DNA from 4 places in the Desulfurispirillum alkaliphilum genome. Region 1 is predicted to be linked to each of the others. Evidence: riboswitches for the same ligand, from Rfam matches in the RefSeq annotation. Region 1 holds a riboswitch; each other region holds the start of a gene.
What was found. A riboswitch is a leader RNA that binds a small molecule or an ion and turns the genes downstream of it on or off. The one in region 1 is predicted to bind cobalamin.
Positions count from the first base shown of each region.

Region 2: another riboswitch for cobalamin. It lies ahead of cobT (nicotinate-nucleotide--dimethylbenzimidazole phosphoribosyltransferase); the one in region 1 lies ahead of metE (5-methyltetrahydropteroyltriglutamate--homocysteine S-methyltransferase).
Region 3: another riboswitch for cobalamin. It lies ahead of ACZ46I_RS10805 (hypothetical protein); the one in region 1 lies ahead of metE (5-methyltetrahydropteroyltriglutamate--homocysteine S-methyltransferase).
Region 4: another riboswitch for cobalamin. It lies ahead of ACZ46I_RS09260 (TonB-dependent receptor domain-containing protein); the one in region 1 lies ahead of metE (5-methyltetrahydropteroyltriglutamate--homocysteine S-methyltransferase).

Region 1 covers NZ_AP042405.1:1,572,289-1,577,894, forward strand. The annotation lists gene ACZ46I_RS07095 (flavodoxin family protein) at 1-356, shown strand, start outside; gene ACZ46I_RS07100 (MotA/TolQ/ExbB proton channel family protein) at 356-979, shown strand; gene ACZ46I_RS07105 (ExbD/TolR family protein) at 979-1,383, shown strand; gene ACZ46I_RS07110 (energy transducer TonB) at 1,349-2,098, shown strand; gene metE (5-methyltetrahydropteroyltriglutamate--homocysteine S-methyltransferase) at 2,157-4,457, opposite strand; cobalamin riboswitch at 4,670-4,843, opposite strand; gene ACZ46I_RS07120 (alpha/beta hydrolase) at 5,111-5,606, shown strand, end outside.
Region 2 covers NZ_AP042405.1:1,969,941-1,975,546, reverse strand. The annotation lists gene ACZ46I_RS08905 (PAS domain S-box protein) at 1-513, opposite strand, end outside; gene ACZ46I_RS08900 (chemotaxis protein CheD) at 1,028-1,516, shown strand; cobalamin riboswitch at 1,595-1,785, shown strand; gene cobT (nicotinate-nucleotide--dimethylbenzimidazole phosphoribosyltransferase) at 2,036-3,097, shown strand; gene ACZ46I_RS08890 (sirohydrochlorin cobaltochelatase) at 3,094-4,005, shown strand; gene cobA (uroporphyrinogen-III C-methyltransferase) at 3,998-4,717, shown strand; gene ACZ46I_RS08880 (cob(I)yrinic acid a,c-diamide adenosyltransferase) at 4,718-5,239, shown strand; gene ACZ46I_RS08875 (aminotransferase class I/II-fold pyridoxal phosphate-dependent enzyme) at 5,250-5,606, shown strand, end outside.
Region 3 covers NZ_AP042405.1:2,401,748-2,407,353, reverse strand. The annotation lists gene ACZ46I_RS10825 (sigma-54-dependent transcriptional regulator) at 1-883, opposite strand, end outside; gene ACZ46I_RS10820 (response regulator) at 880-1,257, opposite strand; gene ACZ46I_RS10815 (ATP-binding protein) at 1,254-3,248, opposite strand; gene ACZ46I_RS10810 (hypothetical protein) at 3,439-4,188, shown strand; cobalamin riboswitch at 4,250-4,427, shown strand; gene ACZ46I_RS10805 (hypothetical protein) at 4,581-5,057, shown strand; gene cbiM (cobalt transporter CbiM) at 5,044-5,606, shown strand, end outside.
Region 4 covers NZ_AP042405.1:2,051,044-2,056,649, forward strand. The annotation lists gene ACZ46I_RS09245 (ABC transporter ATP-binding protein) at 1-244, opposite strand, end outside; gene ACZ46I_RS09250 (FecCD family ABC transporter permease) at 241-1,227, opposite strand; gene ACZ46I_RS09255 (cobalamin-binding protein) at 1,232-2,113, opposite strand; gene ACZ46I_RS09260 (TonB-dependent receptor domain-containing protein) at 2,113-3,963, opposite strand; cobalamin riboswitch at 4,069-4,249, opposite strand; gene ACZ46I_RS09265 (hypothetical protein) at 4,590-5,231, shown strand; gene mltG (endolytic transglycosylase MltG) at 5,239-5,606, shown strand, end outside.

The sequences.
Region 1 (5,606 bases):
ATGAACAGGCTCAGGAATTCATGAAGCGTCTCCGGGGAACGGTGGTTGGCCTGTTCGGCACCCTGGGGGCCTGGCCCGACTCCGATCATGCCCGTGAGTGCATGGAGAGTGCCGTGCGCATGATGGAGGAGAATGACAACCGCGTCATCTGCCGCTTCATGTGCCAGGGCAAGGTGGATCCCAAGGTGGTGGAGGCCATGGCCCGCTACGCGCCGGAGCGCCACCCCATGACTCCGGAGCGCAAGGCGCGTCTGGAGGAAGCTGCCAAACACCCCGATGAAACCGATACCATGAATGCCGCCAAGGTCTTTTCTGCGGCCGTGAAAGAGTACTTTGCGCTGGCGGGACGCCCCTGATGGAATTTCTGCTGACCCTGGCGGGCTTCATTGGCCCCATTGGCGTTATCCTGGTGGTACTGGGCGGCATCGCCACCTACCTGTGCCTGCGCAACGGCATCTACCTGCACCTGGTGGGCCGGGATTTCTGCCGCCGCTTTGACAATCTGGGCAATCGCCAGCAGGGCTACATTGACGAGCTGTGCGGCACCACCACGAATCCCCTGACCCAGATTGTGGCCAGTGTGGTGAAAACCCACGCTGAGCACTCCCAGGATCTGCGGGCGGAAGTGGCTTACCTCTTCCACCGCAACTTTGAGCGGGTGAACAAGCACGTGACCTACCTGCGGTTGATTGCGGTGATATCACCGCTGCTGGGGCTCATGGGCACCATGGTGGGCATGGTGCGGGTGTTTCAGGAGATTGCCGCCAGTGCCGTTCCCCAGCAGGATATGCTGGCCGCCGGTATCTGGGAGGCCATTCTGACCACTATCCTGGGGCTGGGCATCGCTGTGCCCACCCTGGTGTTCTACTATGTGCTGAGCCTGAAACTTAAAGGCTTTCGCATTGAAGCCATTGAGCACAGCTACCGGGCAGTGGAGCTGCTGGACGTGCGCTGCCCGGTGGAGCGGGAGGCATCCTGATGCACTGTCCCTTTGATCATGACGACGATCTCATGGATGAGCGCATCGACCTGACCCCGCTGATCGATGCGGTTTTCCTGCTGCTTATCTTCTTTATCATGGCCACCACTTTTCTGCGCCCGGCCCTGGAAGTCAGCCTGCCCGACAGCGAGAGCGCGGCAACCCTGGAGCAGCGCGATTGGCTGGTAATCACCATTGCCAGGGATGGGAACATCTACCATGGCGATGACGTGATACCGCGCTCGGAAGTGGCGGCACTGCTTCAGCATCACCCCGACAAACCTCTGAACTTTTATGTGGATAAACATGCGCCTTTTGAATCTTTCGCCCATGTGGTGGATCAGGCTCAGGCCCAGGGAAGAGTGGACTTTGTGGTCACGACTCTTCCCCATGACCGACGCTGAGTCGTATGAACGCCTCAGCTCCCGTCTGGCCCTGCTGCTGACCGTCCTGCTTGGCATCAGCCTGCTGGCAGCCATGGCTGCCCCTGAGCCTGCGGCGCGTGAGCCGCTGCGCCCACCGGCGCAGCCACTCACCATGGCCTTCGCGTCACCACCTGCGTTGCCGGAGATTCCCAGTCCCCCACCGCCACCGGTCGTCAAGCCCGTGACCCTGCCCGAACCACCGGCAGAAAGAGTTCCGGTGAACCCCGTGCCGGTTCCCGCAGAGCCGATACCGGAAGTTGCGCCTGAACCCGAAACTGTCGTTCAGGAAGCTGAACAGGAACAGGTTCCGGACGAAGTAATTCCGGAAATTGCCGAAGTGCCACCAGCGGATTTTGAAGCGGTGGCTGAGGCGAATGCCCCCGTCAGCCAGGCTGCGCATGAATCCCACCGGCAGGCAGACCTGCTGGATGAATTGCTGCGCGCCGTGGAGTCGGAGAAGTTCTACCCCCTGCCAGCGCGGCGCATGGGCCTGGAAGGGGAGTTGATGATTACGGTCACTCTCGACGAACAGGGTCGCCTGGTGGAGTTTCTCATCGAAGAGCAGGGCAGCCACCGCCTGCTCAGACGTGCCGCCGAACAAACCCTGGAGCGGGTCGCCCGCTCCTTTGTGGCCGACCTTTCCGGGTCATCACCGGAGTCCCTGCGCTTCCCCCTGCGCTATGTGCTTGAGTGAGAAGCGTGGACTGCCCTGTTTTCCGGTGGGTTCAGCATTTTCCTTCAGGCCGTCACGATTACGATTGGCTGGCGGCCATTGCAGGACTCAGGGCTGAGCGCATGGCGGTGGCGGCGCTGACCATGTTATGAATGCTGGCGCGAACCTCTGGCCAGGTGCGGGTTTTCAGTCCGCAGTCCGGGTTTACCCAGAGGCGTTCTGCGGGAAGGATCTGCAGCGCGCGGCAGAGGAGACTGGATATCTCTTCCACCGATGGAATGCGTGGACTGTGGATGTCCCAGATACCGGGGCCGATGTCATTGGGATAGCGGACATTCTGGAAGGCCTGAAGGAGCTCCATGTGGCTGCGGCTCGCTTCAATGCTTATGACATCGGCATCCATGAAAGCCAGCCATTCCACAATGTGATTGAAATCGCTGTAGCACATATGGGTGTGAATCTGTGTGTGCTTCCGGACTCCTGAGGTGGTCAGTCGAAAGGCATCAACAGCCCAGGAAAGAGAGTCGCGCCACTGTTCCCGTCGCAGGGGAAGTCCTTCGCGCAAAGCGGCTTCATCAACCTGGATGATTCCTATACCAGCCTCTTCCAGATCAAGCACTTCAGCGCGCATGGCAAGAGCCAGTTGCAGGCACGTCTCGCGGCGTGGTTGATCGTCGCGTACAAAACTCCAGTTCAGCAGGGTTACCGGGCCGGTAAGCATACCTTTGACCGGTTTTCCTGTCAGGGATTGAGCATACTGGGTCCATTGTACGCTGATGGGATGCGGTCGCTCCACGTCGCCGTAGAGAACCGGTGGTTTGACGCAGCGGCTGCCATAGCTCTGTACCCAGCCGTGGCGGGTAAAACAGAAACCCTCCAGGTGCTCAGCAAAGTACTCCACCATGTCGGTACGTTCGAATTCTCCATGCACAAAAACATCAAGGCCGGACTCTTCCTGGAAGTCAATGACCTGACAGATGTATTCCTTGATCGTCTGTTGATAATCTTCCGCGGTTATGTGCCCCTGGCGGAAGCGATGACGGACTGCCCGGATTTCCGGTGTCTGCGGGAAAGATCCTATGGTCGTAGTCGGCAGCAGGGGCAGGTTGAAACGTTCACTCTGGGCGAGGCGCCGCTGATCAGAGGTCTCCTGACGCACAGAGATTTCGGGGGTGAGGGCTTCCATCTGGTGTCGTACGGATTGACGCCTGACGCGTTTGCTGCCTGCCCGTGCCGCCAACGCCTGGCGATTCTCCTCGAAGGATGCCGCGACTGGTTTGCCGGCAAGGGCGGAGCGCAGCAGATTCAGTTCGCCGCACTTCTGGCGGGCAAAGGCAAGCCAGTTGAAAATTTCCGGATCCAGCTCATGCTCCAGTTCAAGGTCAACGGGAACATGGAGTAAAGAGCAGGAGGTTCCCAGCATGACCTGCTCTTCGCCAATCCACTGTGACGCGTATTCGGCTACCTCGCGTGCCTGGTCAAGATCGGTGCGCCACACATTGCGGCCGTCCACCAGCCCCAGAGAGAGATACCTGGATGTTGGCCACTGGCTCAGGAGGGCGGGCAGCTGATCCGGCGCGCTTACCATGTCGACATGCAGGCCAGCGACAGGCAGATCCAGAGCCAGTTCCAGGTTTTCTTCCAGGCCGCCAAAATAGGTGGCTACCAGTATCCGCGCCGGGTTTGCCGCGTTTTGCAGGCGCTTGTATACGGCCGTGAATTCAGCACGGGCCGCCCTGGGGAGATCACTGGCCAGGATGGGCTCATCCAGTTGAATCCACTGGCAGCAAGCGGCAAGTCGGGTGAGAATAGTCTCGTACACTGAGACGAGGGCATCCAGATGCTGCCAGCGGTCAAAACCTTCCACCGTCTCCTTGCCCAGGGCCAGAAATGTGAAGGGGCCGGGGAGTACGGGCTTGGCGGGAAAACCTGCCTGGATCGCCTCTTCAAGGTGATCAAAAAGATCACTGCTGGAGAGCCGGAACTGCTGCTTTGGAAAGAACTCCGGCACGATATAGTGATAATTGGTATTGAACCATTTCGTCATTTCCATGGCTGGAGCACTCGCATTGCCCCTCACTCCACGTGCCATAAAGAAGCGCGTATCCAGGTCTGCCTGTTCACCTTCCCGGCGGAAGCGTTCAGGTACTGCACCCACCATGGCGATCATGTCGAGCATGTGGTCGTAAAAGGAGAAATCTCCTACGGGCACCAGGTCAATACCGGCGCGCCTCTGAAGTTGCCAGTGCAGACGGCGCAGAACGCGGCCATCGGCCTGAAGGCTCTCCAGGGTGGCTGTTCCCTTCCAGTAGGCTTCAAGAATGGTTTTCAGTTCACGGCGTGAACCCATACGGGGAAATCCAAGTGTGTGCGTCAGCATAGTCAGCTCCTTTTCTGGAATTGGTACCCAAAGTAAAGGCACTGACAGCGCTCAGCGTGCATATTCCCGATGACGGACATACACGCAGAAAACGCAAAACCCATCCCCTGCTGGCAGGAAATGGGTGTAAGGAAGAGTTATCGCGAATCTGCAGCGGTGTTCAGCCATGAGCAGAATTCGTGTACCCCTGCTCTACACCCTGGCGCGAGGTGCTGTCAGGCCTGAGAACAGGGCGTCTTCTGGCTTCCGGCTTTTTTCGCTCCATGGCCTTCCCAGATAACTATCCAGTGACCATGCAGCATGTGTCCGGTTACAGCGGCGCGTCCGCGACGGATTTTCACCGTCTTCCGTTTCCTGCTCTCGAATCTGTAATGGGAGGGAGGGTTTTCACCAGTAATACGGGATCTGCCCTCATCTGTCTCTATGGATACCGCACTCTGGCATGGCAGGTCAACCGGTAAAATGCAATTGGAATGGCGTGCCATTCCTGGAGTCACGCTTTGGTGGTTCTGCCTTCTGCGGGCATGGACATTCTCAACGGAGGAAGGTATGGTGAATTTTCTTAGGAGGCATGTTTGCCTGGAGGTGTCATGGGCTCTCTGAGTTTTTCAGGTCGCCGTGTACAAGTGTTGCGTTTTCTGTTGGTGTTCTCAGTGATCCTGGGAGTTTACGCCGAAGTGTCCGCTGGGAGCCACGCGGTGGATATTCACCTGCAGACTGCCACGGGTACGCTGCGCGGTACCCTGCAGTTGCCGGAAGCGGCGGGGAAAACGGCGGCGGTGGCGCTGATTATTGCTGGTTCCGGTCCCACGGATCGCGACGGAAACACCGTGGGGCTGCCGGGGCGAAACAACAGTCTGAAGATGCTGGCTGAGGAGTTGGCGCGTGCGGGCTATGCTTCCGTGCGTTATGACAAGCGGGGCATCGGGGCCAGCAACCAGGCGGCACTGGATGAGTCGCAGCTACGGCTGGACACCTATGTTCAGGATGCCGCCAGCTGGATGGAAATGCTTGTCGCCGATTCGCGTTTTGACTGTGTTGTGGTTATCGGTCACAGCGAGGGAGCCCTGATCGGCATATTGGCAGCTCAGCAGCAGCCACACTGCGCCCGTGTCACCCTTGCCAGCCCGTCAGGAAGTGCCGCAGATC
Region 2 (5,606 bases), 400 kb from region 1:
GGTGAGGAAAATCCGCATGGAGTTTCGATCCAGTGTCCAGTGCCCGAATCCCGCAATCTGCTCGGCAAAGCGATCCTGGGTGTAGACTCGATCCAGCAGGTAGATCAGGTCACTGCCAGCGGAGAGATCCCTGACCGTCGAAAGCCGAACCTTTCGGCCCTGTCGCTCAAACAGCCAGGTAAAAACCTCCACCTGCCGGATTTCCCCCGAAGCCAGGCGGTGCTGAAAGTGCGCGTACTGCGTAGGCGCTTCACGATGCAGCTGCAGTGCCCGCTGCGCCGAGGCATCGGGCAGAATATTGATCTGTCCCATGTGCATCCGGCGCAGGGTATCAATATCATAACCGTAGAAATCCACAGCCGCCTGATTGGCATCCAGAATAGTGCGCGTCTGTTCATCAATCAGCAGCATGGCAGAGCCATGGTCGCGGAAGGCACCATAGGAGAAAATGGCCTCAGCAGAAGCCACCGACACGGACATGCAGAGCACGATACAGATCACAGGTATACGCATGTTCCTCTCACCACTTTCATTTTCAGTGAGCCCGAACCTGTGTTGTACCTGTTCCGAGAAAGTCTCTGCAATATCTTTTTATCAACTTATTCCATGGCAAATTATCCATTCTTTACCCATGCTTCCAGTAGGAATGCAGAATATATTCAGCGTACCGTTTTCCAGGCCATTCAGGCATGCAGCCATTTTTTTATTTTCCCCGTGCCATTCCCCGCCTGGTGTGCGAGAATTCCCGGAACTCCTCACGATGGCAACAGCTTGCTGAAATACTTAAAAATACGCAGGCAATTGAAAAATGCTCAGGGGCAAGGCGCTCGCGGAGCGTGGAATGAAGCGTACTTCCCGTACGTTGCAATGACGCGCGACGGCGGGCAACACCGCAGATGAGGGTTTTTCAGCAGCCTGCTGAACCTTTTCCCGCCATTCCGGGAGCACACCAAGTGGCCGGGGAAGTTCATGGATACGCTTACGAATGGCATCACACCTCCAACACGCAAGAGTACCGGAAAGCACCATGCGGAAACTGAGCCAAGCCATCTGCCTCAAACCAGCCGAGGCCCTTATCGGTGAACATCCTCAGACCATCTACACCATCCTTGGCTCCTGCGTCTGCGTGATCATGCACAGCCCGCGCCTGAAGATCACCGGCATCACCCATGCCCTGATGCCCTCCATCGGCCAGGCCAGCACCACCACTCCCCTGAAGTACGCCGATGGCTGTGTGCGCTTTCTCCATGACGCCTTCCGCTCCCGTGGCGTCAAACCCCACGAACTCACCGTCAGCGTCTTTGGCGGCAGCCGCATGGCAAACCAGCCAAGGCGTCACGCCTGGATAAGCGTCGGAGAGCTCAATGTGGAAGTTACCCTCACCCTGCTGCGCGAACTTGGCTACCCCATCAGCCACCAGGAAACCGGAGGCATCAATGGCCGTAAAGTCTTCATCAACTGCGCCAGCGGAGAGGTTCTGCTCAAACGCCTGCCCACGCTTCCCGAGTGCCTGTGACAGGAGAGTTGCCGATGCAGACACTTTTCTTCCGCCCCCACTGAATGGCTTTGACAGTAACGCCCGCTTTCGGTAAAAGAAACAGCAACAGATTCCGGTGTCTGGCACTGCCCGTGTCAGATGAAAAGGGAAGCGGGGTGCAACTCCCCCACGGACCCGCCACTGTGAGCGACGACGACGGATCACTTTGCCACTGGCCTCTCAGGTTGGGAAGGCGATCGGGAGGATGAATCGCAAGTCAGGAGACCTGCCGGAATCACACAGGCTGCACGGCAGACCTGTGTACTCAACCCTTCCCGGGTATGGAAGGTGGGTGCCGGTTCGGACATTTTCGGGTTTTGCTCGCAACGTGTACCTCCTGTGTTCCCCTGCTTGCCCGGGATACAACGCAGGAGGCTTTTTCATGCCAGCTTTTTTTGCTTGTATCCCGCTGTCAGCCTTGCCATGGCAGCGGATGTTTCCCTCGAATTCCCCTGGTGCCACCCGAACCGCCCCGGACACCACGGGAGGCAACCCGTGCTGAAGCCCATCATCGACACCATCACCGCCCCCAGCGCTGAAATCCGCGCTGCCGCCCAGGCCCGCATCGACAGCCTGGCCAAACCCCTGGGCAGCCTGGGCAGGCTGGAATCCATCGCCGCCCAGGTGGCCGCCATCAGTGGCACCATCACCCCCGCCCCCCGCAGAAAGTGCACCATCGTCATGTCCGCTGACCACGGCATCGTGGAAGAGGGCATCGCCTGCGCTCCCCAGGAAGTCACCGCCATTCAGACCATCAACATGCTCAAAAACCTGACGGGCATCTGCGTGCTCAGTAACGCCAATGGAGCCGATGTGCGCGTGGTGGATATCGGCATCAAACCAAACATATCCCACCCCGGCCTGATTGCGCGCAAAGTGCGCCCCGGCACCGCCAACTTCGCCAAAGAAGCGGCCATGGAGCGCCACGAGGCCGAACAGGCCGTCCTCACCGGCATCCAGGTGGTTCAGGAACTGGCACACGAAGGCTATAACCTGATCGGCACTGGCGAAATGGGCATCGGCAACACCAGCTGCAGCAGCGCCATCTTCATGGCCCTGACCGGAGCCAGCGCCGACGAGGCCGTGGGCAAAGGGGGCGGTATCACCGACGAAGCGCTGGCCCGCAAAAAACAGGTCATCAGCGCCGCCCTGGCCCTGCACCAGCCGGACCCCGCCGACCCCCTGGATGTACTGTCCAAAGTGGGCGGACTGGACGTGGCGGGCATGGTGGGCTGCTTTCTGGGCGCTGCCCACAGTAAAGTCCCCGTGGTGATCGACGGCTTTATCTCCGCCGCCGCCGCCCTGGTGGCCTGCCGCCTCAATCCGCTGGTGCGGGAGTACCTGATCCCCTCCCACCGCTCGGCGGAGCCCGGCTACGTCCGCATTATGGCGGAACTGCAGCTGGAGCCCCTGCTGCACCTGGACATGCGCCTCGGCGAAGGCACCGGCTGCCCCCTGGCCTTCGGCATTGTGGATGCGGCCCTCAGTATGCTGAGCACCATGGCCACCTTCGATGAAGCCATGATCAACCGCGACTACCTGGTGGATATACGACCATGAAACACCCCGAATCCGTTCCCCAAAACGCCATTGTTCTGGCGGCCTTCGGCACCACCTACCCCGCCACCCTGGAACCCATCCTGGCCATGCTGCTGGACATCGAGCAGCGCTATCCCGGCATCCCCGTCCGCCTGGCCTTCACCTCCAACTTCATCCGCCGCAAGTGGCATGAGCGCGCCGCCGACGCGGCATATCGCCGTGACCACCCGAACATTCCCCAGCAGATCTTTGCCGTCAAAAACGTGCTGGGCGCCATGGCCGATCTGCAGCATGAAGGCTGCCGCAACATCGTGGTGCAGCCCGTGCTGATCGTCGATGGCGAGGAATACCGCGACCTGGCGGCCTGCGTGGAAGCCCTGGGCGCCATCAGGGCCCATAAACCCCACCTGCAGCCCTTCGCCAAAGTCGCCATCGGCAAGCCCCTGCTGGGTTCCTTTCACCACCGTGAGCAGCTTGACGCCCTGGTAGCGGCCCTCAAACCCGATATCGACGCCGCCCGCGCCGCCGGAGCCGCCCTGGTCTACATGGGCCACGGCAACGAACACATGGCCCAGGGCGCCTACTACGAGCTGGAAATTCTGCTGCGCCGCCAGTATGGCATCCCCGTCTGCATTGGCCTGGTGGAAGGCCTGCCCGACTTTGAAACCGTACAGGAAAAGCTGGTCGCCGCCGGAACGCGCTCCGTGCTCCTGAAACCCCTGATGTACGTTGCCGGAGACCACGCCCGCAACGACATGGCCGGCGACGAAGAGGACTCGTGGCTCACCATGCTGCAGGGCGACGGCTATACCGTGACTCCGGTGCTGGAGGGCCTGGGACAGAACCCCGCCGTGCGCCGCATCTTCCTGGATTGCCTGGAGCAGGCCGCGCAGGAAGCCGGAATCGCACTGGAGGGCACCCATGGGTGAACTCATCATCGTGGGCGCCGGTCTGGGCGGCCAGTCCATAACCCTTGCCGGCATCGAGGCCATTCGCAACGCCGAAGTGGTCCTCTACGACCGGCTTATCCATCCCGACATCCAGCAGTACATCGCCTGCGAAGGCCGGGATGTGGGCAAGCGGCCCTACCACGCCCACTGCATGACCCAGGCCCAGATCAACGCCATGATCGTGGATGAACTGCAGCAGGGAAAACGCGTCGTGCGCCTCAAGGGCGGCGACACCTCCGTCTTCGCCCGCACCATCGAAGAGGTGGAAGCCGCCCGCGCCGTGGGTGCCCGCATCACCATCATTCCCGGCGTCACCTCGGCCTCATCCCTGGCCGCCAGAGTGCAGAGCGCCCTGACCGACCGGCGCAGCGTGCCGGGAGTGGTCTTCATCACCGGTCACACCAAGGCCGACACCCTGGAAACCAGCTACCGCTGGGACGCCCTGTGCGCCCTGGGCTTTACCATTGTCGTCTACATGGGCGTCAAAAACATGCCCACCATCCGCCAGCAGCTGCTGGCACACGGCATGGCCCCCTCCACGCCCATCCTGATCGGCCAGAGCCTGGAAACCGCACAGGAACGCATCTTCACCACCACCCTGGACGACGTGCTCACCTGCATCGACAGCCAGCGCATCAGCCACCCGGCCACCATCATTATCGGTGATGTGGCCATGTTTTCGGCACTCTAGATGCTCCCCCAGGGGTACGTGCAGATCTATACCGGCAACGGCAAGGGCAAAACCACCGCCGCCCTCGGCCTGGCGCTGCGCTGCGCCGGGGCCGGAGGCAGGGTCTTCTTCTGCCAGTTCCTCAAGAAGGGCGATTCATCGGAGTGGGCCGCCCTGCAGCAGCTGCAGCAGCGCATCACCCACCGCGCCTTTGGCAGCGGGAAGTTCATCCGTGGGGAACCTGCGGAAGAAGATCGCCAGCTGGCACGCGCTGGCCTGGAGGAAGCCCGCCGCGCCCTGCAGTCGGCAACCTATGATCTGGTCGTCCTCGATGAACTCATCGCCGCCCTCAACAGGCAGCTGGTGAGCCGCGCGGAGATACAGGAGCTGCTGGCTCTGCGGCCAGCGCACACCGAGCTGGTGCTGACCGGCCGCAATGCCCCGGACTTTCTGCTGCAGCAGGCCGATCTGGTGAGCGAAATGCGCGAAGTGAAGCACTACTTTCAGCAGGGCGTGGCAGCGCGCAGGGGAATGGAAAAGTAAGGACAAAAACATGCAGCAAGGCAACCATGGCGGCAATATCTTCCAGGCAGCGGCCTTCATCGGGTGCGACCCCGGAGATATTCGCGACTACAGCTCCAATGTGGCCGACTGGCAGCCCGAAGGCATCGCGGACATTGACCTGCCCGGCCTGTTGGCCCGCCTTCCCGAACCCCACAGCCAGACCCTGAAGGCCGCCTGCGCCGCAGCCTCTGGCCTCAGTTCACAGCAGGTGTGGGTCACCGCTGGAACCACCGAGGCCATAGAACGCATCTGCCAGCTTTACGGCGGCAAGCGCGTCACTATCCTGGGGCCAACCTACAGCGACTACGCCCATGCCGCGCGCCAGTACAACCTCGACATCCACATG
Region 3 (5,606 bases), 830 kb from region 1:
TCTGCTGCACGGCTTCGCCAAGATTGCGATTGGTCGAGCAGATAATTCGCACATCAACCTCGATGGTACGTGTGCCGCCCACTCGCTGAAAGCTGCCCAGCTCCAGTACTCTGAGCAGGGCGACCTGGGTGGTTATGGGAATGTCGCCAATTTCATCCAGCAGAATGGTTCCGCCGTGGGCTTCCTCAAAGAAGCCTTTTTTTTGGGTGCTCGCTCCGGTAAAGGCTCCTTTTTCATGGCCAAACAGGGCGCTGTTGATGAGCGTCTCGGTGAGAGCGGCACAATTGACGCGTATAAAGGGACGATCCTTGCGTTGGCTGCGGGCATGGATGGCTTCGGCAATAAGCTCTTTTCCAGTTCCGCTTTCGCCAGTGATGAGCACGGTGGAATCTGTGGCGGAAACGGCGGCGATCTTCTGGTAGATGGCAAACATGGCCCGATCTTTGCCTATCAGGTTCTCAAAGCGGAATTCATGTGTGGCGGTTCCCTGTGATGTCTTCAGGAGCTCCAGGTGATGACAGATGCCGTCAAGCTGTCGTTTGACCATGGTCATGTCCAGGGGTTTCACCAGATAGTCATAGGCACCGGCTTTCATGGCTTCAACAGCTTTGGCGGCTGAGTCAACACCGGTTATGAGGAGCACGAAGATATCGGGGTACTGCTCCTTCAGGTTTTGCAGAAGCGCCAGTCCATCCATGCGGGGCATGAGCAGGTCGGTGAGGATAATCTGGGCGGGGAAGGTCTTCAGTATATCCAGGGCATCCACCCCATCCCCGGCGGTTCGCACTTCAAAGCGCTCATCATCTGCCATGGTGCGCAGAAAAAGCTTCGCGTAGGCGGGTTCATCATCCACATACAGCAGGGGAATTTTCTGTTCATTCATATGGGCTCACTCCTGGTTATGGCGCGAAGCAGTTCCTCTGTCTTCCATGGCTTCTGCAGAAACTGGATCATGGAGTGCTGGCGCAGCAGATCCATCACCCCCGGAACATCAGCGAAGCCCGAAAGCATGATAGCCCTGGCATTCGGCCTGACGCGAAGGGCCTGCTCAAGGAATTGCAGCCCGTTCATGCCGGACATGCGGTAATCGCTGATGATAACGTCCACAGGCTCCTGCTGCAGAATCTGCAGGCCCGCGAGGGCATCGGCGGCGGTGTGGACGGTATGGCCCTCCATCCGCAGCTGGCGCCGCAGGGTATTGAGGATGTTGGCTTCGTCGTCAACGCAAAGTATGATCGCGCCATTTCCACTGCTCATGGCGCGATCCCGTCTCGCGGGAGCCGGAGCGTGAACGTGGTTCCCGAACCGGGGGCACTGTGTATCAGCATATCGCCATTGTGCCTGCTGATAATATCATAGACGATGCTCAGCCCGAGGCCAGTTCCGATCCCCGACGGCTTGGTGGTGAAAAACGGCTCGAAGATTTTCTCCATCTGCTCTTCGGGTATCCCGCATCCGGTATCACTTATGGAGACGACAACATGCTTCTCATCGGTCCGAGTGCCAATGGTAATGGTGCCCCATGTCTCTATGGCCTGGGCGGCATTTATGAGCAGATTCATGAATACCTGGTTCAGCTGCTGAGGATAGCAGGGAATCAGGGGAAGATCGCCGTAATCCCGTATCAGCTCAGCTTTGTAACGGATTTCATTGTTGATGATCCCTATGGTGCTTTCCAGACACTCGTGAATATCGGTCATTTGAATCTCAGAGCCCTCTGGCCTGGCGAATCCCTTCAGGTTCTGAACGATGCGACTGACGCGCTCTGTTCCCTCAAGTGACTCGTCCAGGATATCCCTGAAATCCCCCATAATGGCTTCGACGCGGCAATCCGCTCGCAGCTTGGCTATGGTTGCCGCCATTTGCGGACTCTCCGCAAGGAAATGAGCTTCTTTTTCCAGGTACTGGGTGAAGATACCATGATACTTCTGCAGTACTTCCAGGTTGCCGCTGACAAAGCCGATGGGATTGTTAATATCGTGGGCGACGCCGGCAGCCAGTTGACCGATGCAGGCCATTTTGTCCTGCTGCAGGATCGTGGCCTGCTGCGCCTGCAGCTCGTTATAGGCCTTTTCCAGGTCAAGGTTTAATTCATGAAGTTTGGCCGTTCGCTCTTCAACCCGCTCCTCAAGATTCTCGTTCAGCACACGTAGATTCTCTTCAGCCCTGGCGCGTTCGCGGACTTCCCTTTCCAGTTGCAGATTGGCCCGTGCCTGATTGTCCACTTCCTGCTCCAGAAGCAGGTGAGCGTGCTGCAGCCGCCGCTCAACTCTGCCCAGTACGGAAAACGCGAAAACAAAGAGGCCCATGCAGAGCGCGCTGCTGAAGAGCACGACCCGGGCAGTGAACTGACGAAAGGAGCTGACTTCCAGGGTCATATCCTTGAAAATAACAAATTCGCCGACATGGTCTCCGGCCACATCCTTCAATACAAAAGCGCGGGCCAGCAGGGTACTGTCATGGATCTGGAGCGTCTTGCCATAATCGGAGTACAGGGAGTCCGTTGCCATGATTTCCTGAACAAGTTCCTCCGGTATGGCCAGGGTCTGGTCAATGACAACCATATCCGGAAGCATTTCCCAATGCCCATCCCGACCGAGCAGCGTCATGCCATCCTGCCACTCCTGCTGATTCAGGGCGGACTTATAGAGGGCAATGAGAAAATCAATCTGCGTAATGGACTGCAGTTCATGGAGGATGGAGTCGATCTCCTGACCCAGCTCAATATAGCCAACAAGCTCTCCTTCAATGAACCAGGGGTAGACGATGCGCAAGGTAAACGTACCCGAGCCACCCAGCTCAAGTCCCCATGAAGGCTTTCCGGTTTCCATGGCGCTAAGCTTTGTGTGGCGCGGTGCGGATTCCCGCGTATTCTCGGGGTCATAGATTCTCAGGTACGTTGAGCCCGCGGCGTCATGGAAATAGAAGTGGGTGATGTTCTGTCCCGCCGATATTCGCTCAAAGAGTGTTGCTCCGTGCAGAATCAATGCATCGCGATCCTTCTGGATCATTGCCTCCTGAAAGCGGTGACGGTCAGCGATGAACTCGGTAATGGAGAGCATGGTAAGACTACGATTCTGCAGCAGGCTGGTGAGAATACTCTGCACCCGCTGATACCGGTTATCAAGGCTGTTTGCATAATCATCGAGGCGAATCTGGTAGCTGGCGTACACGAAAGCGCTGACAAGCACAATAAAGGTGAGGGTCAGAGGAACAAGTACCTGCCTTCTGATTCTGTATCTGGTCATCTCTCCTCCACGCGTCAGTTCCCCGCAATATAGCGCATGAAGTGACAAAACCAAAATGAAACCGATTTTTATGAATACTACGGGGTGACACGAAAATAAATTTCGTAATATTTTTCTTGACTTTTTCGAGCGATAAAGCGTAGTTGTGGCAGGAAATACCGTGTATATGCACGTTGCAGGGAGATTTTCCATGAAGAAAACAATGCGATCTACCGGGCTTTTCCTGGCCAGCACCCTGGCGCTGCTGTCATGCTTCAGCATGGCTTCTGCCGGAACGCTGAAATTCTTTGCCAATGGCGAAGAACTGATAACCGAGGGGTTTATGAGTCCGAAACTCACCAAGGATGGCTGGCAGCTGAATTTTGACCACGCCTTTGTGGTGCTCCAGAATATCACGGCCTACCAGACTACCCCGCCCTTTGACCCCGAGGTGGCCGATGCCATCACCTACAGCGCCAAGGCTTCCCTGGAAGGGGTTCATGTGGTTGACCTGGCCCGCGGCAGCGTGGAAGAGCCACCAGTGCTGGTAGGTGTCGTTGAGAACGTCACGCCTGGTCACTACAATGCCCTTTCCTGGCAGGTTGTCAAGGCGGAGTCGGGCATGCTCAAGGGAGCGTCTATGGTGCTGATTGGCACCGCCCGGAAGGATGGTCGCAGTGTCAGCTTTCAGATAACTTCCGATGACGTTGCCACCTATCGCTGTGGCGAATTTGTGGGTGATGAGCGCAAAGGATTTGTCAGTAAGGACGAAGACGGTGATCTGGAAATGACGTTTCACTTTGATCATATATTCGGCAGAGCCGACAAGGATGCTGACGATGATGTGAATCTCGAAGGTATCGGCTTTGCTGTTTTCGCCGCTGGCGCTGACAGACTGAAGCTTCAGGGTATGCATGTGGGTCATGCCGGCGAAGGACACTGCAGTGTCCAATGGCACTGAGTCACTGCTGAAGAGGTGCAATGGCAGGTATCTTGACAAATGGGTACAGGTACCGTAAACACGTTTAGTTCTCATTTTCGGTGCCCGTATCCGGGTGAAAAGGGAAGAGGGGTGCAAATCCCCCGCGGACCCGCCACTGTAAGCGATGACGATGGATCACAAGCCACTGGCCCGTGCCGGGAAGGCGATCTGGAGGATGATTCGCAAGCCAGGAGACCTGCCGGAAAGTACACACGACCCTTCCCGGGTATGGAAGGCGGGTGCGCAGAGACGTTGGGGTTAACAGCCACGACGCCTTCTGGGTTCTTCCGTATCCGGGGCAGATCCCAGGAGGCTTTTTTATGTCCAGTGCGAGCTCTTGTTGTTCCCCCAGATATTCCGGAATATCACCGATGGTAATCGTTTCGGGCACTACCGTGTCAATGCGGTTTGCCCTGCTGGTTCTCTGTGCTTTTCTGTTGAGCTCGGGTATTGCCCATGCCCATGGTGTGGTTACCCGTACGGAAATCCAGAGGGTGATCTTCGTGGAAGCTATCTATGAGGATGGCACGCCCATGGCTGGCGCCCAGGTGGTGGTCTTTTCGCCTCAGAATCCCCGCACGCCCTGGCTGACCACTGTGGCCGATGAGCAGGGGCATGTGCGCGTTACCCCGGATCAGCAGATTTCAGGTACCTGGAGCATTCAGCTGCGACAGGCGGGCCATGGGGCCATGATCCATGTTGATCTGGGCGATGAGGATATTACCATTACTTCCCGTACAGAAACAGGAAGACTGCGCACCCTTCTCATGTTCGGCCTGGTCGTCTGGGGTGCTGTGGGAACGGCGCTCTATTTCCGCAAAGGAAAGAAGAGTCATGCATATTCCTGACGGCATATTGCCACTGCCGGTAACTGTTGGAGCCTTTGCGCTCACTATTGGCCTGACGGCGGTGGCAGTGGCAAGAATCAACCGCATGGCAGACCCCCGGGAAGGGATTCCCCGCGCGGCGCTGTTTACGGCAGCTTTCTTCGTCCTCTCCACTGTGCATATTCCCATCCCTCCCACCAGCGCGCACCTTATGCTCAGTGGCATACTGGGTGTTATGCTGGGCTATTACGCGCTGCCAGCGGTGGTCATCGCCATTTTTCTGCAGGCAATCATGCTGGGCCATGGCGGGCTGACCACCATAGGCATAAATTCCCTGATCATTGGTATTCCTGCACTGGTGGCCAGTGGGGTTTATCGGATGATGCGTCCTGTGGCCATGCGTGGCGGCAACCACCTGTATCTCGGACTGGCTTTTTTTGTGGGCTCCCTGGGGTCGGTGCTGGCAGTCATCATTTTTGCATCAACCGTACTCCTGTGGATGCCAGTACATATAGACGCTGCCGCTGAACGGGCGGCTCTGCTCGTCCTGGTGCTGGTGCATATTCCTTT
Region 4 (5,606 bases), 480 kb from region 1:
GGGAAACCACGGCGCAGCGGCGGGCCATTTCCCGGCGCTTGATGGCATGGGGCGGCTGCCCCTGCCAGCTCACCGTGCCCTGCTGGGGTTTCAGCACGCCGCGCAGCAGCTTCAGCAGGGTGGATTTGCCGCAGCCGTTGGGGCCAAGGATGCTGACGATCTCCCCCTGGCTGATGGTCATGGTGATGTCCCGCAGCACCGGGTTCGGGCCATAGGCAAAGTGCAGGTTTTCAAGGTGAATCACAGGTGCACCTCCCGCCGCCGCAGCAGGTAGAGGAAGCAGGGAGCGCCGATGATGGCGGTGATCACGCCCACGGGCAACTGGGCCGGGGCGAAGATGGTGCGTGCGATGGTGTCGGCCAGCAGCAGAAAGGTCGCCCCCAGCAGGGCCGAAGCGGGCAGCAGGAAGCGATGGTTCGGCCCCCACAGCAGGCGCACCACATGGGGAATCACCAGCCCCACAAAGCCGATCAGTCCCGCCAGTGCCACCGCCGTGGCTGTCAGCAGCCCCGCCGCAAAGAAGATCCCCAGCCGCGCCCAGGCCACACTCAGGCCCAGGTCAGCCGCGCTCTCCTCCCCCTGGGTGAAGATATCCAGAGCGGGAGCCATCAGCCACAATCCACCACAGGCCAGCAGTACACCCACAGCACCCGGCAGCAGCCAGCGGGTGTTTTCGGCGCTCAGGTCGCCCGCCAGCCAGAAGATGGCCCCGCGCACACTGTCGGCGGGCATGCTCCACAGCACAAACAGCAACAGGGCCGCCGCCAGGCTGCCCACCATGACACCCGCCAGAATCAGGGTCGGGGCCGCCGTGCGCTGGGTGCCCCCCACCAGATAGACCACCAGCAGCGCCAGCAGGGCACCGCCAAAGGCCAGGGCTGGCACGCTGAAGGTGAGCCACATGCCGAGGGCAAAGGCGCTGACGGCTCCCAGGGCGGCACCACCGGAAACTCCCAGAATATACGGATCGGCCAGAGGATTGCGCAGAACCGCCTGGAATGCTGCCCCCGCCACAGAGAGGGCGGCCCCCACCAGGAGGGCTAAAAGGCTGCGGGGCAGGCGGATTTCCTGCACGATGGTGCGATGAATATCCTCTGTACCCGTGCTGAACAGGGCGCTCCACACCTGCCCCGGCCCGATGTCGTAGGGGCCGGTGGTCAGGGATATACCCAGGCTCAGCAGCAGAGCCAGGGACAGAATCGCGAGGGACAGGGTGGCGCGCAGCATATGCCTACTCCTTCCCGTGCAGGGCCTGGTGCAGGGCTTCCAGACCCTGAACCAGGCGGGGGCCGGGGCGATGCACCCAGTCGGAGTGAATGCTGACAATGCGGTTCTGCTGTACGGCCTGCAGCTGGGGCCAGGCCAGGAAGTATTCGTGGGAAGTGGAATAGGCGGTGTGGGGCGTGGCGACAATCACCTCGGGATCGATGGCCAGCAACCCCTCGATGCCCCAGGTGGGATAGCGGGAAGGGCCGTCGGGCACCACATTGATGCCACCCGCCACCCGCAGCAGGTCGTCGGTCATGGTGCCGGGTCCGGCCACCACCAGGGGATTGACCATAACGCTGAAGAGCACACGGGGCGGCACCTTACCGGCAGCCCGCTCCTCCACCGCGCGGATGCGCTGTTCCATGGACGTTGCCAGCTCTTCCGCCTGGGCAGCCCTGCCCGCCACACGGCCCACGCCGCGCAGGGAAGCAACCACTTCCGCCATGGTGCCGGGATTGACCACATAGACCGCAATGCCCATGCGCTGCAGGCGCTCCACAAAACCGGGCCGGTGCATCTCCGCCGAAGCGAAGACCAGGTTGGGGCGGGCGGCCACAATGGCCTCCAGGCTGGGGTCCGAGTAGGCCCCCATCTGGGGTTTGCGGCGCGCCTCGGCGGGATAGTCGCAGAAGTCAGTTACGCCGACCAATTGCCCATCGGCCCCGATGGCGAAGAGGATTTCCGTCACACTGGGCACCAGGGAGACAATGCGCTGGGGTGGGCTGTCCAGCCGTACGCTGCGCCCCATATCATCTGTCCACTGGCCCGCAACGGCAGACCAGTGGAGGGTGGTGAGGCACAGCAGGACCAGCAGGGCCCGTATGGTGACAGTCCGGCCGTTCATCAGAAGCGGTAGCTGGCGTACAGATAGGCGCTGCGGCCGGGGGTGTTATAGGTCGCCACTTCTTCGTACTCCTTGTCCAGAACGTTTTCTATACGGGCCTGCAAGAGCCAGTTGGGGGCAATGTCATACTCGCCCCGCAGGTGCAGCAGCCCATAGCCGGGCAGGCGCACCGTGTTGGCCCCATCGTCGTAGCGCTCGCTGAAGCCCTGGGCCGTAACGCCCACGCGGGCCTTGCCGAAGTCGCCATCCAGGTTCACCGTCGCCATCTGCTCCGCGCGGCGGGCCAGAAGATTGCCCGAATCCCGGTCTTTGGGATCCTGCAGGGTAATGGCGGCGCTGATGTTCCACTGGCTGGTCAGCCGGTAGCCCCCATCCAGTTCCACCCCGTCAATGCGGGCGCGACTGATGTTCTCCGCTGGCCAGCCGCTGATCATATTGTCAATTTCCGTGCGGAAAATACTGGTGCGCCAGTAGGCATTCGGCAGGGACTGCTGCAGCGAAATCTCGTAACTGGTTGATTCCTCAGGTTTCAGGTCGGGGTTTCCACCGCCCCAACCCCAGGGATCGGGGTAGTACAGCTCGTTAAAGGTGGGGGCGCGGAAGGCCGTACCATAGTTCAGGTCCAGCTTCAGATCGTGGGGAAGGCGCAGGCCATAGCCAGCGTTGTACGTGGTGTGGCTGCCGAACTGTTCATTATCGTCGTAGCGCACACCCACCAGGATGCTGTGGTTCATATGCTCCAGCTGGTACTGGGTGAAAAGGGCGCTGTTATCGCGGCTGCGCTCGTCGTAGTCCGTGTCGCTGCGCACCTTGTCCTTCGTGTAGTCGTTACCGATGGTAAGCACGTCGCTGTCGCGCAGGAAGAGGTCGCCCTGCACGCTGAACTGCTGTTGTTTGGTGTCAAAGAGGCTGGAGAAAGTGCCATCCAGAAAGTTTTCTGAACGATCCTGGCTCTGGCTGGCCTGAGCAGTCACACTGAGCGTATCTGTGGGCAGCAGGTGCAGGGTGAGGCCCAGGGCCTGCTGAATAAAGTCGGCAGAGTTCTGACTTGTGCCGTCATACTCGCTCTCACCCTCGGCATGCAACCCGGTGAATTGCAGGGAATTGCCCGGTGAAAACTCATGGCCGAAGCGCACACTCAGGGAATCCTCCCGGTAGCCATCCTTGTCCGGTTCATCGGGGGTATTGCCCCAGCCAAAAGCGTCGGGGACATCGTTCTTCTGGGCATCAATGCCGTCACTGCGCAGGTGCCCGATACCCAGGCTGTAGTGGCTGTTGCCGCTGGCCGTGGCAAAAAAGGCCCGCCCTTCAGCAGTGCCGTGGCTGCCACCGCCCACCGTGACCTCGCCCCGCGTACCGGCCTCGCCGCTGCGGGTGAACACCTGAATAACCCCACCCACGGCATCGGCCCCATAGAGGGTGGAGCGGGGACCGCGTACCACCTCGACGCGGTCAATCTGACTGAGGGGAATATACTGGAGGGAAGCGGCTCCCGTAGTAGCCGAACGAATGCGGATACCGTCAACCAGCACCAGGGTCTGGTTGGTGCTCGTACCCCGCAGATAGATACTGGTGTTTGTCCCCAGACCACCATCCTGATTCACCTGCACCCCCGGAATGGTCGCCAGCAAATCGGGCAGGCTCTGGTACTGGCCACGCTCAATCTCCTCGCGGGTGATAACCGTGACCGAAGCCAGGGTTTCATCCACGGTCTGGGCCGTGCGGGTGGCGGTGACGACGGTGGTCTCCAGTCTGACGGGGGCTGCCTCTTCGGCAAGGACGGATACCGCTGCAAAGGACATCAGTGATGCACTGATGGCAGCGGGATACAACAAGGAACCAATACGCATGAAAATGCCTCCTGTGTATCCCGGTTGTGGGGAGGACGCAGGAGGCGTTATGGCTGTGTTCAGCAATAGACCTGCAGCACCCACCTTCCATACCCGGGAAGGATAGTGTAGTGACCCTTTCCGGCAGGTCTCCTGGCTCACGATTCGTCCTCCGGATCGCCTTCCCGGCCCGTGGCCAGTGGCATGTGATCCCTTGTCGTCGCTTACAGTGGCGGGTCCGCGGGGGATTTACACCCCTCTTCCCTTTTCATCCACACCTGTGGACACCGGAAAAAAGCTCGAACAGCTTAAAGAGTGCAGCGGGGGGATGTCAAGTGCTCATCACACATGGCGCTTGAGTGCGGGCGGCAGGGAAACCGGAGAAGTGAACCATGGAAAGCACGGAGGGCACGAAAGGAACCGCGAATGGAAAGGCAGGGTCTCACCCCCGTTCGCTGCGCTCACGGGGGTCGCAAAGCCCGCCAAGGTAAGGCAAGGGAGATTAACCACGGAAGGCGGCACCAAAAGTGGGTGTCCTTTTATAGTAGTGTTCTCGTTTTAAACTGTCCTCTTGACGGGAAAGCTTACCTCATTACTTGCATTTTCCCCGATATTTCCCGTATCTTGGCGCGATGAAAATTGCACCCATGAACCATACCAACCAGGTATTCCTCCACTTCCGAAGCCAGGGCAGCAAAGTTGAGCGCTACGGACTGGTGGAGCATACCGGAGTCCAGGCCATTGCGGGAAGCCTCTTCCATGAATGGATAAGAACTCCCGAAACCTCTGACATTTCCTCACTGGAAGGCATTCCCTTCTGTTACAGCGAAAACATCTACTTTCTTCAGAGCGACGGACAGGTCACCCACCATAAATCCGCGGCCCACTTCCGGACGGATATCCTCGCGCCCTCCATGGGTGAACCAGTTCTCCATATTGCCCTGGTTTGCGGCAATCGATGCGGCTATGGCTCAAGCAGCCAGATGCGTATCCTGGGGTTCACATGGCTGGCAGACCACCAGTGCGCAGCCTCGCCCTGTTATGCTGCGCAGACGCTACAGCTTTCGAGCTTCCTTCTGTGTTCGGCTCCCAAAGCCCTGGAAGTGGAGACGACAGCAGGCAGACAAGTGCTTCCCTTCGACTCCGGGATGCTTTTTCCTCTGGCAGGACAGATGGGAAGTGCGTATACTTTTTACCCCGGAGATATCATCGCCCTGCCGGTTACTCCACCAGTTCCCCCTGTGACCGCCGTCTTCTGCGGCAACCACAGAGAACCCCTGATCAGGTGAAACCCACATGAAAGCCCTTGTACTGACAGTGCTGGCCCTGCTGCTTCTGGGGGCCCCACTAAGCTATTATGCCTATACCTCCATCATTCACAGGCCATTGCCGCTGGCAGAGCCCGTTATCACAGAAATACCCCGTGGCGCGTCCCTCAACCGGATCGCTTCCATCCTCGAAGAGGATGGAGTGCTGCCGTCAAAGCTCCCCTTTGTGCTGTACAATCGCCTGCACCGCAACACCCTGAAAAGCGGAGAGTACCTGTTCCCCGCTGAAATATCACTGGCAGGCGCGTCGGCGATACTCATGCAGGGCATCCCCTATCAGCGTTCATTCACGGTCACCGAAGGAACAACCTATCGCGATATCCTCATGAGCGTTGA